One region of the Massilia sp. PWRC2 genome, then DNA from elsewhere that is predicted to be linked to it. Evidence: predicted binding sites of a transcription regulator. Region 1 holds the regulator's gene; the other holds the start of a gene.
What was found. Region 1 encodes sigma-54, which starts transcription at its own class of promoters, with help from an activator protein. Its sites were predicted from a motif close to TGGCANGNAANCTGCTTT; they were not measured.
Positions count from the first base shown of each region.

Region 2: the regulator sigma-54 is predicted to act here: its motif matches at 1,945-1,962, upstream of ACP7BZ_RS15835 (PEP-CTERM sorting domain-containing protein).

Region 1 covers NZ_JAFCUW010000009.1:157,106-162,889, forward strand. Annotated here, with positions in the region: gene rapZ (RNase adapter RapZ) at 1-335, shown strand, start outside; gene ACP7BZ_RS17800 (enoyl-CoA hydratase/isomerase family protein) at 338-1,435, opposite strand; gene hpf (ribosome hibernation-promoting factor, HPF/YfiA family) at 1,542-1,898, opposite strand; gene ACP7BZ_RS17810 (RNA polymerase factor sigma-54) at 1,978-3,468, opposite strand; gene lptB (LPS export ABC transporter ATP-binding protein) at 3,489-4,247, opposite strand; gene lptA (lipopolysaccharide transport periplasmic protein LptA) at 4,244-4,882, opposite strand; gene lptC (LPS export ABC transporter periplasmic protein LptC) at 4,925-5,536, opposite strand; gene ACP7BZ_RS17830 (KdsC family phosphatase) at 5,538-5,784, opposite strand, start outside.
Region 2 covers NZ_JAFCUW010000008.1:24,116-29,899, reverse strand. Annotated here, with positions in the region: gene ACP7BZ_RS15845 (EAL domain-containing protein) at 1-1,115, shown strand, start outside; gene ACP7BZ_RS15840 (SRPBCC family protein) at 1,182-1,718, opposite strand; gene ACP7BZ_RS15835 (PEP-CTERM sorting domain-containing protein) at 2,008-2,577, shown strand; gene nhaA (Na+/H+ antiporter NhaA) at 2,757-3,956, shown strand; gene ACP7BZ_RS15825 (TonB-dependent receptor) at 3,927-5,784, opposite strand, start outside.

The DNA.
Region 1 (5,784 bases):
TCAAGCTCGGCGTGCCGCTCGATGCCGATTTCGTCTTCGATGTGCGGGCCCTGCCCAATCCCTACTACGACATCAGGCTGCGCCCGCTGACCGGCATGGATGCGCCCGTCATCGCCTTCCTCGACGCCCAGCCGGCGGCCGGCGAACTGCTCGAAGATATCCGCGCGTTCATTGAAAAATGGCTGCCCTCATTTAAAACCGACAACCGCAGCTACCTGACGGTGGCGCTCGGTTGCACAGGTGGTCAGCACCGCTCGGTGTATATGGCCGAGCGGCTGGCGGCGTATTTCGCGCCCACCGAACGGGTGGTGCTGCGCCACCGCGAACAATCGTAGCTTTATTCTTTCCCGAGGTCGCGCAGCGGATGCGCGCGCGCCGGCCACGGTGACGCGAAAAACCGTTCGACCATCGCTGCCGTCACACCTTCGAGCGTGGCCGGGTTCCACACCGGCGCATTGTCCTTGTCGATCACCAGCGCGCGTATGCCTTCGAGCACTTCGCCATGTTCAAAATTGCGCCGCACCAGGATGCGTTCCATGCGCAGGCAATCGGCGAGATCGAGGCTGGCGCCGCGCGTCAACAGTTGCAGGGTCACTTTTAACAGCAGCGGCGAGCGCTTGTGCATGGCGGCCAGCGCTTTTTGCATCAGTACGCTGTCGTCGGTGGCCAGCGAAGCAATGATGGCTTCAATGGTGGAATGACTAAAATGGCGGTCGATGGCGGCGCGCGCCTCGGCCAGCGGCGCCAGAGCAGCGTCGGCGGCGGCCCGGTGCGGCGCGGCAAACGCCGCCACCGCAGCGCGCAGCTGGGTGCCTGGGGTGGTCTCGATCAGTTCAAGCAGCGCCGCCATCTGTGCCTGCGGCACGAAGGTGTCGGCCAGGCCGCAATAGAGGGCGTCGGCGGCGCGCACGGTCAAGCCCGTCAGTGCCAGGTAATACCCCAGCCGGCCCGGTGCATGGCTGAGAAAATAACTGCCGCCCACATCGGGAAACAGGCCAATGTTCACTTCCGGCATGGCCAGTTTGCTGCCATCGGTGACCACCCGCAAGCCGCGCTGGCGGTGCGCTTCCGACACGCCCAGACCGCCCCCCATCACCACCCCATCCATCAGGGCAATATAGGTTTTCGGATAAAAGTGAATCAGGTGGTTGAGGCGGTATTCTTCGGTGAAAAAATCTTCCAGCGAGGCGCTGCCACCGGTGGTCGGCAGCGTGCCGACGTCGTAAAAATAGCGGATGTCGCCGCCCGCGCACAGGGCCTTGTCGGTGCTGCTGCGCAGTACCACGGCGTCGATGGCATCGTCATCCTGCCACGCCAGCAGCACGTCGGTGAGCGCGCGGATCATTTCCAGCGACAGCGAATTGAGGGTGCGCGGACGGTCGAGCGTGATGATGGCGGTGCGGTTGGCGATGCGGGTCTTGACGAAGTCGGTCATGGCGGCAGAGAGAGGGGAAAACACCTATTCTAGCAGCGACGCCGGCACGCCCGACGTGACAAGGGCGCCCGCGGGCGCCCTCATCCATATTAGGGGACCTGGTGACTCAGGCAGCAGCGGCCGGCAGTTCTTCTTCGGACAGGTGCTTGATGGCCTGGTGATCGTGGTCCTGGACCTGGGTTTTGTATTTCATGACCTGGCGATCGAGCTTGTCGATCAAGCCGTCGATGGCGGCATACAGGTCGTGCGACAGGGCGTTAACGTTGATGGTCTTGCCCGGAAGTCGGAGGTTGATTTCGGCTTTTTGCCGTTTTTCTTTTTCAGTCAGATTGTCGACGGTGAGGATGACGGCAATGTCGATCACTTGATCAAAATGGCGCCGGACGCGTTCCAGTTTGCTCTGTACGTATTCACGGATGGCTGGGGTCACTTCAAGATGATGTCCGCTGATTGTGAGATTCATACACACTCCTTTGATGATGTCGCTTCCTGTTCATGCAAACCGCATAAAGCGGGACGCAGAGGAACACTGAAAAAACGATCTACAGATTCTTGCGAAGAGCGACGGGCGGGATTTTCAGCGCTTCACGGTATTTGGCCACCGTGCGGCGCGCTATGACCATACCTTGTTCCCCCAGCATGTCTGCGATCTTGCTGTCTGAAAGTGGATTCTTCGGGTCTTCCGCTCCTGTCAATTGCACGATGAGTGCCCGGATCGCTGTCGACGATGCTTCGCCGCCGGCGTCGGTCGCCACGTGGCTGCCAAAGAAATATTTCAACTCAAACATTCCATGCGGGGTCAGCATGTATTTTTGAGTGGTTACCCGGGAGATAGTGCTCTCGTGTAGGCCCAGTGTATCAGCAATTTCACGCAGCACAAGGGGACGCATGGCGACCGCGCCGTGCGAAAAAAAGTTACGTTGCCGCTCCACAATTGCTTCGGCGACCCGCAAGATGGTGTCGAAACGCTGCCGCATATTTTTGATTAGCCACTTTGCTTCCTGCAACTGGGCGCCCATCTGGCCCTCGCCCTTGCCCTGCTTGAGCAGGCTGGCGTACATATTGTTGACCCGCAGGCGCGGCATGACGTCATTGTTCAGGCTGACGGTCCAGCCGCCGCGCGCCTTGCGCACGATGACGTCGGGCACCACGTAATCGGAGGTGCCGGCGCCGAAACCGGCGCCCGGATGGGGGTTGCACTGGCGGATCACCACTTGCGCCTCGCGCAAATCTTCGTCATCGCAAGCGAGCGCTTTTTTGAGCTTGTTAAATTCGCGCTGGGCGAACCAGGTCAAGTGCTTGCAGACGATCTCGAGCGCCATGCGGCGCGTCACCATGGCGATTGCCGGCATGCGGCGAATCTGCAGCGCCAGGCACTCGCCGGCATTCCTCGCGCCCACCCCGGCGGGATCAAAACTTTGCAGCAGCGAGAGCGCGGTTTTCAGTTCGTCCGCATCGATCTCCAGCTCGGCCGGCATGCGCTCCAGTATCTCTTCGAGCGACTCGGTCAGATAGCCATTGTCGTCGAGGGCATCGATCATCAGTTCGACCAGCGCGCGGTCGCGCAGTTCCAGCATCGCCAGGCGCATCTGTTCGGACAGGTGCTCGCGCAGGGTGGTGGCGGTCGCTTCGATCTGCGGGCGCGATTCCTCGTCGTCGGGCGACTTGTTGCGCGACGCTTCGCTCCAGTCTTCGCTGTCGGCGCTGGTGTCCTGGGTGCTCTCGCCACCCATGTCGACCGCTTCGCCACTGTCGGCGTCGGCCGCCGGTGCATCGGCGTTGGGCGGTGCATCCTGGTTGCCCACTTCAGGTGCTTCGGCATTGCCGCTGGCGCCGACGGCGCCGTCGGCGAGCAGGCGCACCGAGTGGTCGAGCGGATCGTCGAGGCGCTCGAGCAGGGGATTGTCGGACAACAGATGCTCGAGTTCCTGGTGCAGCTCGAGGGTCGACAGTTGCAGCAGGCGGATCGACTGCTGCAGCTGCGGCGTGAGCGCCAGGTGTTGCGAGGTACGTAGTTGAAGTGACTGTTTCATGGCTCGCTTTTGACGGATGCTTACATGCGGAAGTGTTCGCCCAGGTACACGCGCCGCACCGACTCGTCGGCGATGATGTCGTCAGGGCTGCCCGAAGCGAGCACGGCGCCCTGGTTGATGATGTAAGCACGGTCGCAGATACCCAGCGTCTCGCGCACATTGTGGTCGGTAATGAGGACGCCAATACCGCGCTCTTTCAAAAAGCGCACGATGCGCTGGATCTCGATGACGGCGATCGGATCGACCCCGGCGAATGGTTCATCGAGCAGCACGAAGCGCGGGTTGGTGGCCAGCGCCCGGGCGATTTCCACCCGCCGGCGCTCACCGCCCGACAGCGACAAAGCCTGGTTGTCGCGCAGCTTGTCGATCTGCAGATCTGCCAGCAGGCTGTCGAGCCGCTCGGTGATCTGCGCTTTGGTCAAGGCCTTGCCGTCGACTTTTTGCAGCTCGAGCACGGCGCGGATATTCTCTTCCACCGTCAGCTTGCGAAACACCGACGCTTCCTGCGGCAGATACGACAGGCCGAGGGCAGCGCGGCGGTGGATCGGCAGGCGCGAGATGTCGACGCCGCTGATGTCGATGGTGCCGGCGTCCGACGGCACCAGCCCGACGATCATGTAGAACGAGGTGGTTTTACCGGCGCCATTCGGCCCCAGCAAACCGACCACTTCGCCGCACTCGACCTGCAGCGAGACGTCGCGCACCACCAGCCGCTTGCCATAGCTTTTTTGCAGGCCGCGCACGATCAGCGTGCTGCCACACGATTTCGCTTCGATCATGGCTTTTTCGCCGCTGCGGGAACGCCTGGCGCTGGTGCTGATGCAGGTGCTGGTGCCGGCGCTGCGCCTGGCGCCGGCGGCAGCTTCGGCTCGATCACCATCCGTACGCGGCCACCATCGGCCTTGGTGGTGCCGCTGACATCGTTCTCGACCGCATAGACTTCCTTGCGGCTGTCGTAGGACAGATAAGGCCCCTGCACTTCCTGGGTCTTGCGCTTGTTTTCGACGGTGGTGATCTTCGCCTTTGAAAACAGTTTGACGATTTCCAGCTTGTTGTCGTATTCGATGCGCTCGGCCTCGCCCTCATCCCAGATATCGCCGCCGTCGCGCTTCTGGCGGAAGGTGGCCAGGCTGCCCGGATCGGCATAAAAGGTGGCGTAGACGTAGCCTTCCGGGTCGCTCTTGATGATGGCGCGACCGGCCTTCATCAACAGGGTGCCGCGCTGCAGTTCGACATTGCCCACCAGGGTGCGCGTCTGCGTCACATCGTTGATGGTGATGGAGGCGGCATCGACGATGGTCTGCTTGGACGAGTCGGCGCGTTCGGCACGGGCGGCACCGCCGACGGTGACGGTGACGGCAACAGCGACGGCAACGTCGACAAACAGGGCCCGGCTAAAAAAACGAAATGGCATGGTCGGTTCTCGATTTCAGAAAAAGGGACGTCACGGCGCCCGCTAGCGGCGGCGCTGCGGCGGCGGCGGCGGGTAGACCAGGTGGGCGCGGTTATAAATATCGATCTGGCCGGCGGCGCGGTCGGCCAGCATGCCCACACCGGTGACGACGGTGTCACCCTGCAGCATCTCGACCGGCAGATCGGTGCGCAGCTTGTCTTCGTCGGTGAGGATGGTGAGCGCCTCGGTTTTCAGGCGCAGGTGCGGGCCCTGATTTGATGCCGGCCGCTCGACCAGCACGTTGCCCATCATGTCGACGATATTTTTCGTCTGGTCGATGCGGCCATTCGCCGCCGTCATGGTCATCGGCGGCAGCGGCGGCGACAGGCTCTGTACCACCGGCAGCACGATGTCGGCGGTGTCGTTATCGGGGCGGTGGGTCAGCTTGTCGCCAGCGACGATGTAGCGCGGCTTGCCGTCAGCGGTCATCTTGACCACACTGAAATTGTCGACGATGTAGTCAGGTTCACTGCGGGCGACACTGCTGCTGGCAAAATCGCCGCGGTTGATCACTTCGACCAGCCAGAAGCTGCCGAGGGCCAGCAGGACGCCAGCGCCGATGGTGGCGCTGACCTGCCAGCGGTGCGAAGTGCGCTTGTGGCGGGGGCGTGCCATGTCAGGCGAAGTACGGCGCCAGCGCGGCGTCGTAGCTGTGTTGGGCGCGCATGATCAGGTCGCACAGTTCGCGCACGGCGCCACGGCCGCCGGACGCACGGGTGACGTAGTGCACGCGGTGCTGCACTTCGCCGTGGCCACTGGGCACGGTGACGGCAAAGCCGACCTGGCGCAGCAGCGGCAGGTCGATGACGTCGTCGCCGATGTAGGCGCAGTCGGCTGCCGTCAAGCCAGTCAAGGCCAGCAGC
Region 2 (5,784 bases), on a different contig from region 1:
TGCGCGCCAGCATGGGCGCAGTCGACTTTGTCGGCCGCCTCGGCGGCGATGAGTTTGTCGTCATCCTGGCACCGACTGCCAGCACGCTGGCCCAGTGCAGCGCCGAGGCCGAGCGCCATTGCCAGCAGCTGCGGCTGGCCCTGTGCCGGCCCTACCGCCTGGCCGGTAGCGAGCACACCGTCACCCCCAGCATCGGCTGCGCCTTGTTCGATGCCAGTACCGCTGCCGCCGATCTGGTGTTCAAGCAAGCCGACATCGCCTTGTACGCGGCCAAGGGGGCCGGCCGCAACACCGTGCGCTTTTTCGATCCCGCCATGCAGCACGCGATCGACGCCCGCGCCCGCCTGCAGGGCGAATTGCACGATGCGATTGCCCGCGCCGAGCTGGAAATTTATTACCAGCCGCAGTTCGATGTGATGGAGCGCCTGATCGGCGCCGAGGCGCTGCTGCGCTGGAACCACACGGTGCGTGGGGTGGTCACGCCGGGCGCCTTCATTGCAGTTGCCGAAATGAGTGATCTGATCATTCGCATCGGCGACTGGGTCTTGCGCGACGCCAGCGCGCGCCTGGCCACGTGGGCGCGCGACCCTGCCTTGAGCGGCTTGACGCTCAGCGTCAACGTCAGCGCGCGCCATCTGCACGAAGACGATTTCGTCGCCCGTACGCTGGCCATCCTGCGCCAGGCGGGCGCCGATCCGCACCGGCTGGCGATGGAATTGACGGAAAGCCTGCTGGCCACGGACGCCGAAGAAACCATCGCCAAGATGCGCCAGTTGCGCGAGTGCGGCGTCAATTTTTCCATCGATGATTTTGGCACCGGCTTTTCATCGCTGCGCTACATCCACCGCTTCCCCCTCAAGCACTTGAAGATCGATCAGTCTTTCGTGGCCGCCTGCAATGCCGACCCGAATGCCGCCGCCATCGTCGAGATCGTCATTGCGCTGGCCAACAAACTGGGGCTGGGACATGTCGCCGAAGGGGTCGAAACGCCAGAGCAGCTGGCCTTTCTGAAAAGTCTGGGATGCACAGGCTTTCAGGGCTATCTGTTGGGCCGACCGATGCCTGCTGCGCAGTTTGAAGCACTGGCGCGCGCGCAATATGCCTGCACGGTGTAGGTCAGCCCGACCCTGGCAGCCTGGCGCGGAGGGGCGGACTGGTTGGGCGCATCGGTCTCATTGTGCTCATTGAGGTGACCGGGCGAGCACTTCTGCCAGATAGCGGTCGAGGCCATCCATGGTGCCGCCCCAGCCTTGTGCCATGCCAGCGTGGGCAGCATCGAAGCAGGCCCGCTCGGCGGCGCTGGCATTCATGGCGCACCACTCGATGCGCATGACGGTGCCGGCCGGCGCGTCAGTGCTGGCGCTCAATGTCGTGGTCGACAAAGTGGTGAGCGGCCAGCTGGCCGCCATCGGGTGCCGGCTCACCCCGCCATCGCGGTCGCTGAACTGGACCACCACCACCACGCGCGCCGGCGCAGTCAGTTCGCGAAAGGTCCACTTGCCCCACATGGCGGGGACGTCGGCCATGCCGAGCGGCCGCATGGCGTAGTGAAATGCGCCACCCACGGTCGCCTCGACTGTGCAGTGCGACAACGCCATGCCCGGCGGTGCCATCCATCTGGCCAGGTGTTTCGCTTCCGTGAGCGCCGCATAGACCAGCTCGCGCGGCGCGGCGAAGCGGCGCTCGAGGATGAACGGTGCGGACAATTGGTCATTCATGGCGTCAATTCCTTTTATTCGGTGAACACCGCTGATCAGGGCTTGCCCAGGTACGTAGCATGCTGACGGCCGCCATTCAAACGATCAAGGTGGTTTAATAAAAATAACATTTTGCAAGAAAAACTGTCTCTTTTTACAATAAAAACTGTCGAATTTTCTTACACTTGAAGTCGCTGATTTGGCGGGGCACCTGTTAAGTTTCTGATTTGTAACGATAATTGTTTTATGGCATGTAAATTGCTAATACCTAATTATAAATTCACCTCAACAATCTAACACTGGATAACACATGAACCTGCTGAAAAAATTGACACTGTCCTTCGCCCTGTCGCTGTCGCTCGTTTCGGCCGCCTCTGCTGACGTCATCCAGACAACCGCGCCAGTAGCGATGGATTCGTGGGGTGGCTGGAGCTGGGTGCAGATGGCGAGCGTGACGCTGGCCAGTGGTACCAGCCAGATCGTCGGCCTGACCAGCTCGATGAATATCGTCGATCAGGGCTGGGGCGGGCAAGATCCCAATTCGAACCAGGTGCTGATCGGCCTGTTTTCGAACGGCACTGATCTGATCAATGTGCATGTGGCAGGCGGCTTGCACAACTGGACCACGCAAAGCTACAACATCGCCAGCGACCCGGCCGCACTGGCCAATTTCAACACCACGCTGCAGGCCATCGACTGGGCCACGGCGCCGTCGGTGACCCTGCAAATGTTCGCCGCCCCGCTCGGTTACGGCGGCTGGCAGCTGCACGCTACCAACGCCACCTTCACGGTCGATTCCATCAGCGTGCCAGAGCCGGCTTCGCTGGCGCTGTTGGGCTTTGGCCTGGCCGGCCTGGCACTGGCACGCCGCCGCGCCTGAAGGAGGCCGCCATCACCCGTGTGATGGATACAGCGGTCCTCAGTTACAATCAACGCAGCGTGCGCGTGCCGACAGGCATGACGCACCCTGTTCGCCGCCGCTAGTGGCGGCGCCGACCGGCTGCATCTCCTGGCCCCCCCCCATCGTGACCGCTTGCACCAGGGTTTGCCGGAGCATACATGTACATCGAACGGCTGTCAGCCACCTTCACACAGTTTACCGAGTCGGGCAAGGCGGGCGCCTTGCTGCTCATCGTGTGCACACTCGCTTCGCTGGCGCTGGCCAACGCCGCCTGGGCAGATGGCTATGTGGGATTCTGGCAGCAAGCGGTGATGGGCTTGAGCATCGAGCTGTGGGTCAACGACGCCCTGATGGCGATCTTTTTCCTGCTCATTGGCCTCGAGCTCGAGCGCGAACTGTATAACGGCGAACTGTCCGACATCAAAAGCGCCATGCTGCCGATGGTGGCCGCTGCCGGCGGCATCGTCATGCCCGCGCTGATCCATTTTCTGTTCAATAACGGCACTGCCACCCAGGCGGGCATCGGCATCCCGATGGCCACCGACATCGCCTTCGCGCTCGGTGTGCTCAGCCTGCTCGGCAAGGGCGTGCCCGCCTCGCTGAAAATCTTCCTGGCTGCTTTCGCCGTCATGGATGACCTCGGTGCGATCCTGGTGATCGCCGTGTTCTACACCGCCAAACTGTCGTTTGTGTACCTGCTGGCGGCGCTCGTGGTGTTTGCCGCGCTGATCCTGATGAACCGCGTGCTGCGCGTGATGGCCCTGCTGCCTTACCTGATCGGCGGTGCGCTGATGTGGTTCCTGATGCTCAAGTCAGGGGTCCATGCGACCATTGCCGGTGTGCTGCTGGCCTTTGCCATTCCCTATTCGGCCACACGCGATGATGCGCAGTCGCCCTCGCACCGTCTCGAACATGCGCTGCTCACGCCGGTCGCCTTCCTCATTCTGCCGGTCTTCGCGCTGGCCAACACGGGCATCGCCATCGGCGCCGGCTGGACCGCAGAACTGTTATCTGCCAACAGCCTCGGTATCGTGCTGGGGCTGGTCATTGGCAAGCCGGTCGGTATCCTGGCGGCCAGTGCGGTCGCCGTCACGCTGGGCATCTGCCGCCTGCCGGCTGGTTTGCACTGGCAGCATGTGCTGGGCGCCGGCCTGCTGGGCGGCATCGGCTTTACCATGTCGATGTTCATCACCAACCTGGCGTATGCCGGTCAGGCCGAGCTCATCACGGCGTCGAAGATGGCGATCCTGCTGGCCTCGCTGGTGGCGGGCTTGCTGGGTTTTACCTGGCTCAAATGGGTCGGCGCGTCGCCTGCCGCGGCGGCGTCGTTACCAGTTGCGAATCAGGGTGGCGCGTAGCGAGCGCGATTCGATCGGATGGAAGTGGAGGTCGGCGCGTGGCACCGCTTCGCTGGCCAGTTGCGAGGCATAGTAATAGTCGATCGCCGAGGTGCGGCGGTTGGTCAAATTAAAGCCTTCCAGTTCCAGCCGCGTCTGCCCATTGATCTTGTAGCCGATGCGGCCGTTGAGGGTGGTGCTCGAATGCGAGCGCACGCTATTGTCATCGACCAGCGGGCGCGGACCGAAATAGCGCAGGCGCACCGCGCCCGACCAGGGGCCCAGCTTGTCGACGGTCAGCGCCAGCTGGCTGACCCCTTCGACGGCGCCCTCGATGTAATTGCCGGCCAGCGGGTCGCTGTCCCGTGAGCGCGCGCGTGCGTAGGCAGCATCGAAATCAATCGACAGCCATTTGACGGGCTTGTAGTAATTCGACAGTTCGATGCCGTAGCGCCGGCTGGGGCGTCCCGCTTCGGTGGTGCCCTCGTCGCCCACATACGTCAGTTCGGAGGCGAAGTCGAGGCGGTACAGCGACAGCGCCGTTTGCATCTTGGGGATCGCTTCGGTGCGCATGCCCAGTTCCAGTCCTTTCGAGCGGACCAGGCCCGGCACCGGGGTCAACGGCGCACCAGTGGCCGGGTCGACCCGGGTTTGCGTGCCGCGCGCATCGTTGCTGTGAAAGCCATTGCCCATGTTGACGTAAAACTCGGTCGCCGCCCACGGTCCGAAAATCAGGTTCAGCGATGGATTGGCGATGCCGGCGCTGGCGCTGCCGCTGTTGGCCGCCAGGTCGCTCTTGACGTCGTAGCGGTAACGGTCGGCGCGCACGCCGGCGACGGTGCGAAACACATCGGTCCAGCGGGTGGCGTTTTCCACATACACGGCGGCACTACTCTCGACGATGTGATCGGCGCGCACGCTGCTGAGCACCTGCTGGGCGCGGGTGTGCTGCAAGCCATTGAAAATATTGTCGTTCTGGCCGATCGCGCCCACCGTCCAGTCGGAAACCTGCCACGGCCCCTGGTGCAAGTGAAAGGTGTGCGACGCCGTCAAGCCGCTGGTGACGCGGCGGTCGGGCTGGGCAAACTGGTCGCCGTTGACGGGGTCGTTCATGAAGTAGCTAAAGTTGGAATACAGGTCGAGGCGATTGCGGATCACATACGCGCTCACTTTTGACGAGGTGTCGGCGCCCGTCTGGCGCCACGTACCCGACAGGCTCAGGCGCTCGGCGCGGCCGCCGTCGGTGGGGTCGATGGCGTCGAATCTGCCGAGGCTGCCATTGTCGACCGCGCGCAGCGGAATCTGGTCGGTCGAATTCCAGCGCCCCTGGTAGGCCATGGCGGTGACGTTCCAGCCATTATTCGCATAGCCCTGGCTCAAACGCAGCACGCCGTTGTATTTGCGGTAGTTGTCGCCGTTGGTGAATGGGCCGTTGTTGTGCAAGCCCTCGAGCGCATACAGCAGGCTGGCGCCGCCGAGCTCGGTGGAGGCGGCAATGGCGGCGCGGCCGTAGCCATTCTGGCCGGCGCTGAGGGTGGCGATGTTTTGTGGCAAGCGGTTGACGTAAGTAATCGCCGCGCTGCCGGCCGAGGCGAAATCGCCGACGCGCGCCGAATACGGCCCCTTGCCATAATCGAGCCGCCCCACCAGTTCGGGCATCAGGAAATTCAGGTCGGTCCAGCCCTGGCCGTGCGCGTGGCTGCGCTGGTTGACCGGCATGTCGTCGATGAAGGTGGCAAGGTCGGTGCCGTGATCGAGATTAAAGCCGCGCAAATAAAACTGGTTGGCCTTGCCTTCACCGCTGTGCTGGCTGACCACCAGGCCCGGCGTCGCCTCGAGGATTTCGCCG